DNA from 3 places in the Dyella sp. SG562 genome. Region 2 is predicted to be linked to each of the others. Evidence: predicted binding sites of a transcription regulator. Region 2 holds the regulator's gene; each other region holds the start of a gene.
What was found. Region 2 encodes HrcA, which represses chaperone genes, less so after heat shock. Its sites were predicted from a motif close to TTNGCACTCNNNNNNNNNGAGTGCNAA; they were not measured.

Region 1 (3,561 bases), on a different contig from region 2:
CGTCACCGATTACTTCGACAAGTCGCTGGGCTTCCAGGCGCTGGCCGAGTTCATCCGCGGCTATGTGCGCCCGGAGAGCTCGGCCGAGGGCGAGGTGCTCTACGTGGAGGACAGCCGCGTGGTCGCCCTGGCCACCCGCCGCATCCTGGAGAAATACGGCCTGACCGTGCGCCACGTGATCAGTGCCGAGGACGCACTCGCCTGGCTGGATGTGGCCAAGGCGCAGGGCCAGATCGGCGCCGACCTGGTGCTGACCGACGTCAGCCTGAAAGGCGAGCTCACCGGCGGCGACCTGCTGGAGCGCATCCGCCGCGACTACGCCTACGGCAAGGGCCGCCTGCCGGTGCTGGTGATGACCGGCGACGAGAATCCCGCCAACCAGGCCGCGCTGCTCAAGGCCGGCGCCAACGACCTGGTGGAGAAACCGATCGAGGAGAAGCTGTTGATCACCAAGGTGCTGTTCCAGCTGCGCGTGGCGCGGCATCTGCGCCAGCGCGACGACCAGGCCGCATGAACGAGGGCCGGGTCAAGCTGGAGCCGTCCTGGAAGGAGCGCATCGGCGCCTATCTGGAGCGGCCGCAGATGCAGGCGCTGTCGGCCTTCCTGCGCAGCGAGAAGCAGCACGGCAAGGTGATCTTCCCGCCCGGACCGGAGATCTTCGCCGCGTTCGAGCACACGCCGTTCGAGCAGGTGCGGGTGGTGATCCTGGGGCAGGACCCTTACCACGGCCCCGGCCAGGCGCATGGGCTGTGCTTCTCGGTGCGGCCGGGCGTGCCGCCGCCGCCGTCGCTGCAGAACATCTTCAAGGAGATCCAGCGCGACCTGGGCATCGCCCCGCCGGACCACGGCTGCCTAACCCCCTGGGCCGACCGCGGCGTGCTGCTGCTCAACGCGGTGCTGACGGTAGAGCAGGGCCAGGCCGCCTCGCACCAGGGCAAGGGCTGGGAAGGCTTCACCGACGCGGCCATCGACGCGCTCAACCGCGAGCGCGAAGGGCTGGTGTTCCTGCTGTGGGGTTCGTATGCGCAGCGCAAGGGGCAGCTGATCGACAGCAGCCGGCACTGCATCCTGCGCTCGGTGCACCCGTCGCCGCTGTCGGCGCACCGGGGGTTCCTGGGCTGCGGGCACTTTTCCGCGGCCAACCGCTATCTGGAAGAGCACGGCCAGGCGCCGATCGACTGGTCGCTGCCCCGGCGCAGCGAACTGGCCGCCTGACGGCGAGGAGGGTGCCGGCGGCACCCTCCGTGGAATCCCCTGCGATCAGGGCGCCCGCGGCGCCAGCGGCGGGGGCAGGGCGGTGGCCGTCGAGGTGGCGGACAGGTCCGGCCGGTACGGCCGCACGTCCAGCAGGGCGCGGCGCTGGGCCGCGGTGGCGGACGGCTCGCCGCACCAGGCCAGGCAGGTGGAGTACTGCGCCATGCATGCGGCGATGTTCGCCGCATTGTTCGGGTCCTTGTTGACGCAACCCTGGTAGCCCTTCAGGCACACCGTACAGTTCGGCTCGGCGGCGACGGAGCCGGCGAACAGGCCCGCCACGCCGGTGGTCGCGGCGATCAACAGCCATTTTGCAACGCGCATCTGGTTTGCTCCTTGGAGAGTGAATGTCCGCATGGAACGCCCGGCACCCCGCCGGGCCGGTCGATGGGACGCCTCCGGGGCGCCGCCTGTCTGTCGGCGCAGCCCCCGCCGCACGGTAGGAAAAGCCTTACGTGAAGCTTGCGGTGAGGTTCGATTAACGGGGACTTGAGGGCCGGGCGGCTACCGTGGCCTGCGTCTGGACAGGAACCCCGTATTCCTGTACGATTCGGTTCAATAAAGCAGCCGGGATCACCCGCTGAGGAACTCCCGACCGCTTTAGCACTCTCACTGAGGGAGTGCTAAGCTGAATTCGACCCCAGGAGGATCCACACATGTCTCAAGCTTTGGTGACCGCCAACCTGCCGGTGCCCAGCGTCGTCGGCAGTCTGGATGCTTATATTTCGGCGGTACACCGCATCCCGGTGCTCAGCCAGGAAGAAGAGCAGGCGCTGTCGCGCCGCTATCAGGAAGAAGAAGACCTCGCATCCGCCCGCAAGCTGGTGATGTCCCATCTGCGCTTCGTGGTCCACGTGGCCCGCGGCTACAGCGGCTACGGCCTGCAGATCGGCGACCTGATCCAGGAAGGCAACATCGGCCTGATGAAGGCGGTCAAGCGCTTCGACCCGGACCAGGGCGTGCGCCTGGTCAGCTTCGCGGTGCACTGGATCCGTGCCGAAATGCACGAGTTCATCCTGCGCAACTGGCGCATCGTCAAGGTGGCCACCACCAAGGCGCAGCGCAAGCTGTTCTTCAACCTGCGCAAGAGCAAGAAGCGCCTGGGCTGGATGAACGCCGAGGAAGTGCGCGTGGTGGCGAAGGACCTGGGCGTGCCGGAAGCGACCGTGCGCGAAATGGAAGCCCGCCTGTCCGGCCGCGACATCGGCTTCGAAGCCCCGGCCGACGCCGATGACGACGCCAAGCCCGCGCCGGCCGCGTTCCTGATCGACGAAGGCGCCGACCCGTACGACAACATCGCCGACGCCGACCAGGCCGACAACCAGCTCGAAACCCTGAGCGACGCCCTGCAGAAGCTGGATCAGCGCTCGCGCGACATCATCCAGCGCCGCTGGCTGAACGAGGAAAAGGCCACCCTGCAGGACCTGGCCGACGAGTACGGCGTCTCCGCCGAGCGCATCCGCCAGGTCGAGGCCAATGCGATGAAGAAGATGCGCGGCCTGTTCGCCGCCTGATTCTCCGTTGCAGCGTTACGATTGCCGACGGCCCCACCCGGGGCCGTCGGTTTTTGCGACACGACAGATAGACGTCCGGACGTCCATAGCCATGCCCAGAGTCCTGGTCATCGAAGACGACGAGGTTACCGCCCGCGAGATCGTGGCCGAGCTCAGCGTGCACGGCATGACCGCCGAATGGGTGGCCGACGGCCGCGAGGGCCTGGCCCGCGCCAGCGCCCAGGCCTACGACCTGATCACCCTGGACCGCATGCTGCCCGGCCTGGAAGGCATCGAAGTGGTCGAGGCGCTGCGCCGCCAGCAGATCGAAACGCCGGTGCTGATGATCAGCGCGCTCAGCGAAGTGGACGACCGCATCCGCGGCCTGCGCGCCGGCGGCGACGATTACCTGACCAAGCCCTTCGCCCCCGACGAGATGGCCGCGCGCGCCGAAGTGCTGCTGCGCCGCCGCCAGCCGCAGCCGCACGACACGCGCCTGCGCGTCGGCGAGCTGGAACTGGACCTGGTGCGCCACGTCGCCTTCCGCAACGGCCAGCCGCTCACCCTGCAGCCCACCGAATACCGCCTGCTGGAATACCTGATGCGCCATTCCGGCCAGGTACTCACCCGTACCATGATCTTCGAGGCGGTGTGGGGCTTCCATTTCGACCCCGGCACCAATGTGATCGACGTGCACATCGGCCGGCTTCGGCGCAAGATCGACGGGTCCGGCCAGGTGCCGCTGATCCGCACCGTGCGCGGCACCGGCTACATGATCACCTCGGCACCCCAGAACGCGGCGGCCCCGCCGTGA
Region 2 (3,561 bases):
CGAAGGTGCCGCCGCCCAGGTCGTACACCGCGATCTTGCGGTCGCCGCCCTTCTTGTCCAGGCCATAGGCCAGGGCCGCCGCGGTCGGCTCGTTGATGATGCGCTTCACTTCCAGGCCGGCGATCTTGCCGGCGTCCTTGGTGGCCTGGCGCTGGCTGTCGTTGAAGTAGGCCGGCACGGTGATCACCGCTTCGGTGACCGGCTCGCCGAGATAGTCCTCGGCGGTCTTCTTCATCTTCATCAGCACCTTCGCCGAGATCTCCTGCGGCGCCATCTTCTTGCCATCGGCGGTGCTGACCCAGGCGTCGCCGTTGTCGTGCGCGACGATGCCGTACGGCACGATGTGCAGGTCTTTCTGCACCTCGGCGTCGGTGAACTTGCGGCCGATCAGGCGCTTCACCGCGTAGAAGGTGTTCTTCGGGTTGGTCACGCTCTGGCGCTTGGCGGGCGCGCCCACCAGCACTTCGCCGTCCTTGGTGAAAGCGACGATCGAAGGCGTGGTGCGATCGCCTTCCGAGTTCTCGATGACCTTGGCCGTGCTGCCGTCCATGATGGCGACGCAGGAGTTGGTCGTACCCAGGTCGATGCCGATGATCTTGCCCATGTCTGTATGCTCCGAATCTCGATGCGGCCCCGCGGCCGCGATGTCTGGTCAAATGGGGCCCGGCTCAGGCGATTCAACGCGCCGGCGGACCCTTCTCTGGTGTTTTGAAGCTGTCGGCGTGGCCGCGTTCAGGCGGCCAAACCCAGGTCAGTCCTTGGCGACCGCGACCAGCGCGGGACGCAGCAGGCGGTCGTTCAGCACGTAGCCCTTCTGCAGCACGCTGACCACCGTGTTCGGCGCCTTGCCCGGCGCTTCCACCATGCTCACCGCGTGATGGCGCTCCGGATCCAGCGGCTGGCCGACCGGGTCGACCTGCACGAGGCCGTTGTTCTCGGCGATCTTCAGCAGCGACTTGAGCGTGAGCGCGATGCCCTCGCGCACGCTGGCCACGTCGCCGCCTTCCACCGTCAGGCCCATTTCCAGGCCGTCGTACACCGGCAGCAGCTCGTTGAGCAGCTTTTCGTTGGCGAAGCGGCGGGCCTGCTCCACGTCGCGGTGCAGGCGGCGGCGCTGGTTCTCGATCTCGGCCTTCTCGCGCAGCACGGTGTCGCGCAGCTCCGTGTTGGCGGCTTCGAGTTCGGCGACCCGGGCCTTCAAGGCCTCGAGTTCGGCGTGGGCCTGCGCGTCCGGCGCGTTGGCCTCGGGCGCCCCGCTGGGCACCTGCTGGTCGTTGTTCTGCATGAAAGACTCCAAAACCCAAACATGGCCGGCACGGCGTGCCGACCTCCCTACATTGCGCGGGTAACCCCGCCTCCCGTGGCGGTTATAAGGCCGTGGCGGCGCGATTCAAGGCGTCGCTCAGCACGCCGGCCGTGGCCTGCACGACCGGGATCACCCGCTCGTAGGCCATGCGGGTGGGGCCGATCACCCCGACCGCCCCCAGCACGCGCCCCTGGGTGCCGTAGGTGGCGGTGACCACGCTGCAGCCGTCCAGTGCCGCGAAGCCCGATTCCTCGCCGATGAACAGCCGCACGCCCGGCGCCCGGGCGCACACTTCCATCAGCTGCAGCAGCTCGTTTTTCTTCTGGAACGCCTCGAACAGCTCGCGCAGGCGCTCCAGGTTGGCCAGTTCGGCGTAGCCCATGAGGTTGGTCTGGCCGCTGACCAGCACGTCGTCGCTCTCGCTCTGCGGCGCGAACGAGGCGGCGGCGAGCTCCACCGTGCTGGACATCATCCGGTTCAGTTCGCTGCTGGCCTCGCGCAGCTCGCGCAGCAGGTGGGCGCGGATGTCGTCCAGGCGCAGCCCGGCGAAATGCGCATTGAGGTAATTGGCGGCCTGTTCCAGCTCGCCCGGGTCCAGTGGCTTGGCCAGCTGGATCACGCGGTTCTGCACCTGGTTGTCCGAGAACACCAGGATCACCAGCACGCGCGCCTCCGGCAGGGCCACGAAGTCGATATGGCGCAGCGGGAAATCCACCTGCCGCGGCACCGTGACCACACCGGCGAAATGGGTCATGGCCGAGAGCAGGCTGGACACATTGCCCAGCAGGTCGCGCGTGGTGGTGGGGCCGGCCGGCAGCTCGCGCTGCAGGCGGGCCATTTCCTCGTGCGGCAGCGGCTGCAGCTCGATCAGGCTGTCCACGAACAGGCGCAGGCCGCGCGGCGTCGGCACGCGGCCGGCCGAGGTGTGCGGCGAGGCGACCAGGCCGGCGTCTTCCAGGTCGGCCATGATGTTGCGGATGGTGGCGGGGCTGACGTCCAGCCCGGAGGAGCGCGACAGGGTGCGCGATCCCACCGGCTCGCCGTCGGCCAGGTACTGCGCGATCAGCGTGCGCAGCAGCCGCCGGGCGCGGATATCCAGGTCGTGGGCGAGAGGTCGTGACATGCGCGCTGTGGCAATCCGTGAGACGGCTAAGAAATAAGGTTTGGTCCGCTAGTTTGCAAGAAAACCGGACAGGCGGGGGCTGGTACCGGGGGCGTTCAGGCCCGCTCCTCCCCGCCGGGGTCTGCCTTTACAATCCTCCGACTCACCGACGCGATACCCCATGCTTACCTCGCTCTACGTCCGCCATTTCGCAGTAGTAGAAGAAGCCGAGATCGCCTTCGGCCCTGGCCTTACCGTGGTCAGCGGCGAGACCGGCGCCGGCAAGTCCCTGCAGGTCGACGCTCTGCTGCTGCTGGCCGGCGGCCGCGCCGACAGCGGCATGGTCCGCGCCGGCAGCGACCGCGCGGAACTGGCCGCCGAATTCGACCTGGCCGCCCTGCCCGAGGCGCGCGAATGGCTGCGCAGCGAGGAACTGGACGAAGAGGACGGCAGCTGCCGCCTGCGCCGGGTGATCCGCGCCGAGGGCAGCTCGCGCGCCTGGATCAACGGCCGCCCGGCCAGCGCCAGCCAGCTCGGCGAGCTGGCCACCCTGCTGGTGGAAATCCACGGCCAGCACGAGCACCAGGCCCTGCTCTCCCGCGCCCACCAGATGGCCCTGCTGGACGCCTACGCTGGCCACGACGAACTGCTGGCCCAGGCCCGCGACAGCGCCGTGCAGTGGCGCGAGGCCGGCGCGCGCATCCGCAAGCTCAGCGGCGGCGAAGACCGCGAGCAGCGCCTGGAACTGCTGCGCCACGAGGCGGCGGAACTGGAGCAATGGGTGCTGGCCCCGGCCGAACTGGCGGAGCTGGAAGCCAGCCACAAGCGCCTGGCCAATGCCGGCCGGCTGGCCGAAGGCGCCTCCGGCGTGGCCGAGCTGATCGACGGCGACAGCGAGCTGGCGCTCAGCCGCGCCCTGGCCCGCGCCCACGCCGACCTGGACAAGCTGGCTGCCCTGGACGACCGCCTCGCCCCGCTGCTGCAGCTGCTGGACGACGCCGCCATCCAGCTGGGCGAAGCCGCCGACGGCCTCAATCGCTACGCCCAGGACGTGGACCTGGACCCGGAGCGCTACACCGAGGTCGACACCCACCTCACCCGCCTGCACGAGCTCTCGCGCAAGCACCGCACGCCGGTGTCCGACCTGCACGAG
Region 3 (3,561 bases), on a different contig from region 2:
CTGGAAGCCTGGCCTTCCGACGCCGGGCTGCATCTGTCGGCCAGGCTGCCGGCCAAGGTGCGTACGGATGTGCTGGTCGAACAGGCGGCCGGGCAGGGCGTGCGCATCGAAGGCCTGGATGGCTATACGTTCGGGCGCGTCGCCTCCAACGGCCTGGCGCTGGGCTACGGGCTGATGGAGGCCCGGCGCATGGAGGAGGCGGTGCGCCGCATCGCGCGGCTGCTGCCGCGCTGAGCGAAGTGGTCCCCAAGCATTGGCCGGAAGTGGTCCTTAAAACCGGACCACCGGAAGCGGAGCATGGCGCCCACTCTCAGCCTGGGATTGCCCCGCCATGCATCGCCTCCTCCTTTGCGGTTTCCTCCTGCTGGGCCTGGCCGCCGCGCCGGCCTGGGCGCAATCCGGCCAGCAGCGCGCCGAAGCCGCCGGCAAGAGCCTGGTCGGCCAGCCGGCGCCGCGCGTCACCGTGAAGACCATCGACGGCAAGACCATCGATCTGGCCAGCCTGTACGGCAAGCAGGCGGTGTATCTGAAGTTCTGGGCCACCTGGTGCGTGCCCTGCCGCGAGCAGATGCCGCATCTGAAGAAGACCTACGAGGAAGCCGGCCCCGACCTGGCGGTGATCGCCATCAGCGTCGGCTTCGACGAAACCATCGAAGACGTGCGCAAGTACCGCGACGAGATGGGCCTGAAGATGCCGCTGGTGTTCGACGACGGCTCGCTGGGCGAGGCCTTCCATCTGCGCGTGACGCCGCAGCACGTAGTGATCGGGCGCGATGGCCGCATCCTCTACGTCGGCCACGAGGCGAACGCCAGGCTCGATGCCGCGCTGCGGGCGGCGCGCGGCAGCAGCGGCGTGGCCGCGGCCGGTGCGGCGGCGCCGAAGCAGGAGGCGCATTACGACACCGGCGACCGCGTGCCCGCGTTCGACGCCGCCATGCTGGACGGCAAGCATCTGTCGCTGCCGGAAGCAGGCAAGCCGACGGCGCTGGTGTTCCTGTCGCCCTGGTGCGAGTCCTACCTGGCGACCAGCCGGCCCGAGCTTTCCAGGAGCTGCCGCGCGATGCGCGAACAGGTCGGCGCGCTGTCGGCGCATGACACGAAGCTGCGCTGGGTCGGCGTCGCTTCCGGCCTGTGGGCCGCGCACGACGAGCTGGTGAAGTACCGCGACGAGCACCGCATCGGCATGCCGCTGACCTTGGACGATTCGGGCGCGCTGTTCCGCCGCTTCCGCGTGACCCACGTGCCGACGGTGCTGCTGTTCGATGCGCAGGGGCGCATCACCGCCCGCGTCGAGCAGGCCGGGGCGCCGCTGGATCAGGCGCTCAAGACTTTGACCGCGCGTTGAGGGAGGCCGCCATGTCTACCTTGCTTCGCTGTGTTTTCGCGCTTGGGCTCGTCGCCGGCGTCGCTCTGCCGGCGTTGGCGGCCGAGGAACATCCGCTGCTCACCGCGCCACTGACTCAGGCGCCCGGCAGGAAATTGGTCGCGCTGACCGTCACCTTCGCCCCCGGCCAGCAGTCCAAGCCACACCATCACGAGGCCGACGCCTTCGTCTACATGCTGTCCGGCCGCGTGCGCAGCCAGGTCGACCGCGAGCCGGCGCGGGAATACGGCCCCGGCGAGAGCTGGTTCGAGCCGGCCGGGGCGCATCACCTGGGCACGGCGAATGTCAGCGGCACGGAGCCGGCGACTTTCCTGGTGGTGTTCGTGGCCCGGCCGGATGCCCGGCTGACCGTGCCGGATCAGGCGGCGCCAGATCAGATCAGCACGCCGGCCCGGACCCAGTCCAGATAAGCCTCGTGGCCGCGTTCCACCGGCACCGCGATCAGCTCCGGCAGCTCGTAGGGATGCAGTTCCAGTACGCGCGCCTTGAGGGCCTCGAAGCGCGCCGCGGTGGTCTTGATGAGGAGCAATTCCTCGACCTCGGTGCTGACCTTGCCCTGCCAGCGGTAGGTCGAGCGCACCCCGGGCAGGCGGTTCACGCAGGTGGCCAGCCCTTCTTCCACCAGGGTTCTGGCGAATCCGGCGGACTTGGCGGAGTCGGGATAGGTGCAGTAGCACAGCAGGACGGGGTCGGTCATGGTGGGGAGCCTAGCGTGGGCTCCCCGCCGCCGCATGCCCCGCCGCCCCTTGAAAGCCCCGCCGGCCTTCCCCATTAGCCCTTGCAGCTTCGGAACAAAGCCTCTTGCGGGGGATTCCTGCGTCGCTAGAATTGGCACTCATCCACCGGGAGTGCTAACAGCGCCGCAGGCGCCGTTCCGGGGACCCCTTTTTCGATCCACTCAAACCCAAGCTGGAGCCCATCACCATGAGCAAGCTGCGTCCGCTGCACGACCGCGTCATCGTCAAGCGCCTCGAAGAAGAGCGCGTTTCCGCCGGTGGCATCGTCATCCCCGACAGCGCCACCGAGAAGCCGACCCGCGGCAAGGTCATCGCCGCCGGCGCCGGCCGCATCCTGGAAGACGGCAAGGTCCGCCCGATGTCGGTGAACGAAGGCGACGTGGTGCTGTTCGGCAAGTACGCCGGCCAGGAAATCAAGATCGACGGCGAAGAGCTGGTCTTCCTGAAGGAAGACGACATCGTTGCGGTGATCGAAGGCTAAGCAGCCTCTCCCGCTTCTCTTCCCATCCCCTCATTCAAGCATTCAAAGGAATACAGATCATGGCTGCAAAAGAAGTCCGCTTTGGCGAAGACGTCCGCGCCCGCATGCTCAAGGGTGTCAACACCCTGGCCAACGCGGTCAAGGTGACCCTGGGTCCCAAGGGCCGCAACGTGGTGCTCGAGAAGAGCTTCGGCGCCCCGACCGTGACCAAGGACGGCGTCTCCGTCGCCAAGGAAATCGAGCTGGCCGACAAGTACGAGAACATCGGCGCGCAGATCGTCAAGGAAGCCGCTTCCAAGACCTCCGACGTGGCCGGCGACGGCACCACCACCGCCACCGTGCTGGCCCAGGCCTTCATCCAGGACGGCCTGAAGGCGGTCGCCGCGGGCATGAACCCGATGGATCTGAAGCGCGGCATCGACAAGGCCGTGGTCGCGGCCGTGGAAGAGCTCAAGAAGCTCTCCAACCCGACCGCCGACGACAAGGCGATCGCCCAGGTCGGCACCATCTCCGCCAACTCCGACTCGGCCATCGGCGAAATCATCGCCACCGCCATGAAGAAGGTCGGCAAGGAAGGCGTGATCACGGTCGAGGAAGGCTCGGGCCTGGACAACGAGCTGGACGTGGTCGAGGGCATGCAGTTCGACCGCGGCTACCTGTCGCCGTACTTCATCAACAACCAGCAGTCGCAGCAGGTCGAACTGGATGACCCCTTCATCCTGCTGTACGACAAGAAGATCTCCAACGTGCGCGAGCTGCTGCCGATCCTCGAGGGCGTGGCCAAGGCCGGCAAGCCGCTGCTGATCGTCGCCGAGGAAGTGGAAGGCGAGGCGCTGGCCACCCTGGTGGTCAACACCATCCGCGGCATCGTCAAGGTGGCTGCCGTGAAGGCTCCGGGCTTCGGCGACCGCCGCAAGGCGATGCTGGAAGACATGGCCATCCTGACCAACGGCCAGGTG

Region 1: the regulator HrcA is predicted to act here: its motif matches at 1,855-1,881, upstream of rpoH (RNA polymerase sigma factor RpoH).
Region 3: the regulator HrcA is predicted to act here: its motif matches at 2,213-2,239, upstream of groES (co-chaperone GroES).

The regions. Positions count from the first base shown of each region.
Region 1 is NZ_JAAOYS010000001.1:801,079-804,639, reverse strand. Features, by position in the region: gene FHW84_RS03475 (response regulator) at 1-514, shown strand, start outside; gene ung (uracil-DNA glycosylase) at 511-1,215, shown strand; gene FHW84_RS03465 (hypothetical protein) at 1,261-1,578, opposite strand; gene rpoH (RNA polymerase sigma factor RpoH) at 1,911-2,768, shown strand; gene FHW84_RS03455 (response regulator transcription factor) at 2,860-3,561, shown strand.
Region 2 is NZ_JAAOYS010000013.1:78,710-82,270, forward strand. Features, by position in the region: gene dnaK (molecular chaperone DnaK) at 1-646, opposite strand, end outside; gene grpE (nucleotide exchange factor GrpE) at 752-1,285, opposite strand; gene hrcA (heat-inducible transcriptional repressor HrcA) at 1,368-2,429, opposite strand; gene recN (DNA repair protein RecN) at 2,590-3,561, shown strand, end outside.
Region 3 is NZ_JAAOYS010000004.1:328,719-332,279, forward strand. Features, by position in the region: gene FHW84_RS10720 (PLP-dependent aminotransferase family protein) at 1-234, shown strand, start outside; gene FHW84_RS10725 (TlpA disulfide reductase family protein) at 332-1,345, shown strand; gene FHW84_RS10730 (cupin domain-containing protein) at 1,357-1,794, shown strand; gene cutA (divalent-cation tolerance protein CutA) at 1,758-2,081, opposite strand; gene groES (co-chaperone GroES) at 2,309-2,602, shown strand; gene groL (chaperonin GroEL) at 2,662-3,561, shown strand, end outside.